DNA from 3 places in the Rahnella perminowiae genome. Region 3 is predicted to be linked to each of the others. Evidence: predicted binding sites of a transcription regulator. Region 3 holds the regulator's gene; each other region holds the start of a gene.
What was found. Region 3 encodes Fur, which represses iron uptake genes when iron is present. Its sites were predicted from a motif close to ATAATAATGAGAACNACTATCAA; they were not measured.
Positions count from the first base shown of each region.

Region 1: ftnA (non-heme ferritin) is a predicted target of Fur. The motif match lies at 1,140-1,162, and genes of this name have one in related genera.
Region 2: efeU (iron uptake transporter permease EfeU) is a predicted target of Fur. The motif match lies at 1,009-1,031, and genes of this name have one in related genera.

Region 1 is NZ_JAFMOT010000188.1:400,245-402,517, forward strand. Features, by position in the region: gene copC (copper homeostasis periplasmic binding protein CopC) at 1-331, opposite strand, end outside; gene ftnA (non-heme ferritin) at 470-976, opposite strand; gene J1781_RS25560 (DNA polymerase III subunit theta) at 1,382-1,612, shown strand; gene pip (prolyl aminopeptidase) at 1,633-2,273, opposite strand, start outside.
Region 2 is NZ_JAFMOT010000188.1:10,523-12,795, forward strand. Features, by position in the region: gene efeO (iron uptake system protein EfeO) at 1-37, opposite strand, end outside; gene efeU (iron uptake transporter permease EfeU) at 84-935, opposite strand; gene putP (sodium/proline symporter PutP) at 1,184-2,273, opposite strand, start outside.
Region 3 is NZ_JAFMOT010000184.1:75,030-77,302, reverse strand. Features, by position in the region: gene chiP (chitoporin ChiP) at 1-659, shown strand, start outside; gene chiQ (ChiQ/YbfN family lipoprotein) at 673-1,008, shown strand; gene fur (ferric iron uptake transcriptional regulator) at 1,141-1,596, opposite strand; gene fldA (flavodoxin FldA) at 1,908-2,273, opposite strand, start outside.

The DNA.
Region 1 (2,273 bases), on a different contig from region 3:
CGTTCCACGAAACAATATATTTTCCCGCATGCAACGCATCGGAGAGTGGCAGAACGGCCTGAGTATTATCATTCGCTGCCAGCGCCATTTTACCGGTTTTAACCGCTTTCTGGCTGGCATCCGTCAGGGTGATCTTGCTGAAATCAGGCTCGATGCCTTCACTGAATCCGAGAGACAGTTCAGTCGGGCTGACGGTTAAAACCGAATCTGCCGCAGGGGTTTCCGTTTTCAGATGAGCATGAGCAGAAGCTTGCTGTGAGATAAATCCGCTCAGCATAACGGCTGAGACTGTCAGGACACGGCAAAGAGAAGTGGTTTTTTTGAACACGATGATTCCTTGGCTTGCTTAACGATGAATTTATAACGCCGTCACTTTAGCGCAAACTGCCGTAAAACGTTTGCCAAAAAGACATAAAAAAACGCAGAGGCGGAAGCACTCTGCGTTTTTGTGGACACCCCTGATCGGAAATTAGCCTGCCGGGGTTTGTGCCACCATATTTTTGAGATCTTTATCAACGAAGAACAAACCGTTACCGGTATTGCTGACCAGTGCCAGTTTATCAAGGACAGATTTGAACAGCGTCTCTTCTTCATGCTGCTCAGCAACGTACCATTGCAGGAAGTTGAAGGAAGAATAATCTTTCAGCGTCATGGACAGATCAGCCAGTTCATTGATTTTCTGCGTGATCAGTTGCTCATGTTCGTAAGTTTGCTTGAACAGATCGGTCAGGGATTCAAAGGCAACCGGCGGAGCGGCAATCGCCCCCAGCAAAGGCAGAGCACCGGTATCGCTGACGTATTTGAACAGGCGATGCATATGGTCCATTTCTTCCATTGAATGCTGTTTCAGGAAAGCAGCGGCACCTTCGTAACCTTTGTCGCTGCACCATGCACTCATCTGCAAATATAAATTGGCAGAATAAAACTCGAGGTTCAGCTGTTCATTAAGCTGATCAATCATTTCTTTTTTAAGCACGGCACGGCTCCATAAATTAAATTAAAGCAGGTGGGGGATTTATTTATCTGCATTATGCCCGTATCAATACAAAATAAAAACACCCGATTCACATTAATATTCACCGCAATAACAATTTAATTTAAACCACTGATTTAATGAGTGTTTTTAAAAAATAAAATATCCAAAAATGATAATCATTAACATACAGAAGCGTATTAAAAAGGAATCATTCTTATTTGGGATATTAATTACCCCGCCTTATTGTAGATATTTATCATTTACCTTTTGTGAATGGTTCTTATTCACTCATTAGAATTATCCGCATTCTTTGTTAGCTGCGCGGAAATAAAAGCAAAATCGCAATATTCACGCTGACCCCAGCCTCGGGTACAATGTGGCAAAATCGATCATCAGGAAGCAGTTATGAGCATCAATCTGGCTGAAATCAGCAAAGAAGAAATGGATCGTATCAACGTCGATCTTGCGGCCTCCGCGGTGGCCTTTAAAGAACGCTACAACATGCCGGTTGTCGCTGAGATGGCTGAACGCGAGCAGCCTGCGCATCTGCGCACCTATTTTCGGGAACGGGTGATGTTTTATCGCGGGGAATCACATAAGTTCTCCCGCTTACCTTATGAGCCAAAGCAAAAGTAAACGGGAGTCGCAGGGGAAGGTTAGCGCCGCGCGGCGAAACGCTGGTTGGTACGGATCAGTTGATCGAGAATGCCGGGCTCGTCGAACGAATGCCCTGCCCCCTCAATGATGTGCAACTCCGCTTCCGGCCATACCTGCGCCAGATCCCACGCATTTTGCACCTGGCATGCCATATCATATCGACCATGCACAATGACGGCCGGAATGTGGCGAATACGTTCGACATTTTTCAACAACTGGTCATCACTTTCCAGAAAACCCAGATGCGTAAAATAGTGGTTTTCAATACGGGCAAACGCCAGCGCGAAATTGTCCTCACCAAAGGATGCCGCACCTTCCGCAGGCAGCAGCGTCACGGTTTCCCCTTCCCACAGGCTCCAGATTTTAGCGGCCTCAAGCTGAACAGCGCGATCGCCGGATGTCAGACGGGCCCGGTAAGAAGCAATCACGTTTTTACGTTCTTCTTGCGAAAGAATCGACAAAATACGTTGCCACTTTTCCGGGAAGAAACGGGAAGCCCCGTCCTGATAATACCAGGACAGCTCCTGCTTACGTAACGTGAAGATCCCACGCAATACCATCTCGCTGACATGTTCAGGATGCGTCTGAGCATACGCCAGCGCCAGCGTTGAACCCCATGAACCCCCAAACACCAGCCATT
Region 2 (2,273 bases), on a different contig from region 3:
GGGCGATCTGTAAAGCTTTACGGCGAAAATGTGGCATGTGTAACTCCGTGGCAAGGGCAAAATGAGGAATGAAGTTGATAAAATTAACGTTGTGTTTTTTGCCCGGCAGAAACCGGCGCAGCCACAGGCGATTTACTCTGTGGAATAAAGAACAGGAACAGCGCGGGGATCAGATACAGGAAATACACCGCAACTTCGCTGACCGTCGGCGCTTCCTGATACCCGAACATCCCTTCCAGCAAGGTGCCAAATAAAGAGTGTGTGGATAAAGTCCCGCTCAGATCAAAGGCAATGTCCTGCATACGGTTCCACAACCCCGCTTCGTGGAACGCGCGGATAGCGCCCGCAGCCAGTCCGGCGGCGACAAACAGGATGAACAGGCTGGTCCATTTGAAAAACTTCGCCAGATGCAGTTTCACGCCGCCGTAATAAATCAGGAAACCCAGCACGATGGCCGCGCCGAGGCCAAGCACTGCACCGATCGGGGCTTCAATACCCACGTCTTGCTGGAAGGCTGCCAGCAGGAAAAACACCGATTCCAGCCCTTCACGCGCAACCGCAAAAAACACCATCGCAACCAGTGCCCAGCCCTGACCGCGACCGGAATTCAGCGCATGATCAATGGCCCCTTCCAGATGCACTTTGATAGACCGTGACACTTTGCGCATCCAGAACACCATGTATGTGAGAATGCACACCGCGACGACGGCGACGATACCTTCAAACAGCTCCTGTTGTTTTTGCGGAAACTCACCGGTCGTGGCATTGATGAAAAGACCGAGCGCCAGGCACAGCGCAGCGGCGATGAAAACGCCAATCCAGACCACACCGAGCCACTGCCCGCGTTGCGTCCGTTTGAGGTAGCTGGCAATCAGGCTGACGATCAGCGCAGCTTCCAGCCCTTCGCGAAACATAATGAGAAACGGAACGAACATGACGAGCTCCCGGCCCCTGAATTCTGACGAACCACAGAATGTATGAGGCCTCTGTAAAGAAAAGTAAAAAGAAACGATAGTGATTATCATTCTTGCCAAAAGAAATACAAGAGGCAACCGATCCTTTTTTTGAAAGGGGATCGGTAAATACACATGAAAAAATCAGACGGAAGGCTTATGCGGCGGAAAATGCTGAAAACCGGGGCCTGAATGACCCCGGTCTGAGTGACACAACAGGAGATTATCGGTTAAACAGTTTTATATTCCGCTTCTGCGGCGGTGAAACGCTGCTCAACAGCGGCGGAAGGCTTACGCCCCGTCAGGCTGACAATCCAGATAGCCAGTGACGCGAAAATGAAACCGGGAATGATTTCGTATAATTCAGCCCAGCCATATTGTTTCCACAGGATCACCGTTATTGCACCGACCAACATCCCCGCCAGGGCACCGTTACGCGTCATACGTTTCCACATCACGGAAATCAGGATCACCGGCCCGAATGCGGCACCGAAACCGGCCCAGGCATAACTGACCAAACCGAGAACCCGGTTTTGCGGGTTGGCAGCCAGCGCAATAGCAATCAGCGCCACGATCAGCACCATTGCACGCCCCACCCACACAAGTTCGCGCTGACTGGCGCCTTTTCGCAGAAAAGCTTTGTAGAAATCTTCAGTAATGGCGCTTGAACACACCAGCAGCTGACAACTCAGGGTACTCATGACCGCTGCCAGAATAGCGGACAACAAGATCCCGGCAATCCACGGGTTGAACAGAATTTTCGCCAGCTCGATGAACACGCGCTCACCGTTTTGCGTCACGTTGCCCGCTTCAGCCGGATTATTGCTGAAGTACGCGATGCCGAAGAATCCTACAGCGATGGTACCCGCCAGACATAAAATCATCCATGTCATGCTGATACGGCGCGCTCTGCGGATAGTGAAGTGAGAATCGGCCGCCATGAAACGCGCCAGAATGTGCGGCTGACCGAAATAGCCCAGCCCCCAGCCCAGCAATGACAGTATCGCCACCAGATTCATGCCCTTAAACATATCAGTGTATTCAGGATTTTTGGCTTTGATGACCATCATCGAGGTATCAATGCCGCCAACGGCGAGGATGACGATAACCGGTGTCAGGATCAGTGCAAAAATCATCAGGCTGGCCTGCACGGTATCGGTCCAGCTGACGGCCAGAAAACCGCCGATAAAGGTATAAAGGATAGTCGCCGCCGCGCCGGCCCACAGCGCGGTCTGGTACGTCATGCCGAAGGTGCTTTCAAACAGACGTGCACCGGCCACGATGCCGGAGGCACAATAAATGGTGAAGAACACCAAAATC
Region 3 (2,273 bases):
GTTATGTGGATCAGTACTTTGGCAAAGCCTCGTACAAAATAGATTTGCTGGGCAATCCGCTGACTACCAGCTATCAGTTCTATGGGGCAGAAGATCGTATCAGCGACAAAAATGATCCAAACAGTTTGTATGATGGTCTGGCCTGGTTGCAGGCGTTAACTTTCGGCTATACCACGGGTCAGTTCAACTGGCGTCTGGAAGGGACGATGGTGAAAGCGGAAGGGAACCAGGGTTACTTCCTGCAACGTATGACGCCGACGTATTCCTCTTCAAACGGCCGTCTTGATGTGTGGTGGGACAACCGTTCGGACTTCAACGCTAACGGTGAAAAAGCAGTATATGCAGGCGTGTTGTATGACCTGGCAAAATGGGATTTACCGGGCTTAGCCGTCGGTGGCTCCTATGTTTATGCATGGGATGCCAGGCCGAGCACTAACGCGGCTTACGACCAGAGTCAGCGCCTGAAAGAAAGCGCCTGGAGTCTGGATGCGCTGTACACCATTCAGGAAGGCCGTGCGAAAGGGACATTGTTCAAACTGCATTACACCCAGTATGACAATCATTCGGATATTCCAAGCTGGGGCGGCGGATACGGCAATATTTTCCAGGATGAAAAAGACGTGAAATTCATCGTTATCGCTCCATTCACTATTTTCTGAGGTCGCTATGTCGATGAATAAATTATTGATGACCGTGGTATCCGCTGTTCTGCTGGCGGGTTGTGCGCCGACAGCCGGTCAGGCTGAAATATCCAAAACGCGTGAGGCTTACAGCGCCTGTATTAATACGGCGGAAGGCAATCCGGATAAACTGGCATCCTGTCAGGCGGTGCTGAATGTACTGAAACAGGAAAAAGCCCACCAAAAATTTGCGGAACAGGAAACGGTTCGCGTGGTGGATTACCAGCAGTGTCTTACGGCACGCAAAACCGGTAATGGTCAGGCGTATGCCGCAGATTGCGGAAAGATATGGCAGGAAATCCGGGCCAATAACGCTCCGAAACCGTAAAACGAATCGCAGAAATCAAACCCCGGCGTGCCGGGGTTTTTTTAGGGTTGCTGAAATCCAGACATAAAAAAACCGCTTTTCAGCGGTTAATGAATTCACAGCCTGTCGGCAACGGGGTTGCCACATGCCATATTAGTGCGCAGGTTTATCGTTGTGCAAAGACTCATCTTCGCGGCAATCACCTGCTTCACAATGACCATAGAGATACAGACTATGGTTGGTCAGTTTGATGCCGTGTTTCTTAGCAATCTCACGCTGACGGCCTTCAATATACTCATCACGAAATTCGATTACACGTCCGCAATCCAGGCAGATGAGGTGATCGTGGTGATGCTGCTGAGTCAGTTCGAATACGGACTTGCCGCCTTCGAAATTATGACGGGTAACGATACCGGCGTCGTCGAACTGGTTCAGAACGCGGTAAACCGTTGCCAGGCCAATTTCTTCACCCATATCAATTAATTGCTTGTAAAGATCTTCCGCACTAACGTGATGACCTTCCGGCGCTTGCAGCACTTCCAGGATTTTGAGGCGCGGAAGCGTGACTTTTAAGCCAGCTTTCTTCAGTGCGGTGTTGTTGTCAGTCATGCGGATTCAGTCCTGTTACTATGTGCTAATCAAGTTGAGGCATGCAGCCTGTGGCATCGGCGGCACAAATTATTCGTTTAGTCTCTTCGTTTACGCAAGTGTGCCAATTGTCGTCAACGATAGCCTGTTAATAAAGATCACAATTTGCCGGTCACATTGGTAATGCAACGACTTGATCGATAGAAAAAACAGAGGAACTCAGTGTACCTTGATACGACCGAAAGTTACAATTTTGTAGCAGTTAAATTGTTAATTTCAGTAATAGTTTGGCCCTTCAATTGTAGAATAAATCCTCAGGGCCAACAGGGTTTTTAGCCAATAATTTCAGAAAGGCTGAGTTCTTCTGTGATCTGTTTCACCCAGGCATCAACACGTTCACTGGTCAGTTCCGGCTGGCGATCTTCGTCAATTGCCAGTCCTATGAAATGCTTATCATCAGCCAGGCCTTTAGAGGCTTCAAAGTGATACCCTTCGGTAGGCCAGTGTCCGACAATCACTGCGCCGCGTGGCTCAATGATATCGCGCACGGTGCCCAGTGCATCGCAAAAATATTCGGCATAGTCTTCCTGGTCACCACAGCCAAACAGTGCAACCAGCTTACCTTCGAAATCTATCTCTTCCAGCGTTGGGAAAAAGTCGTCCCAGTCACACTGCGCTTCACCGTAATACCAGGTTGG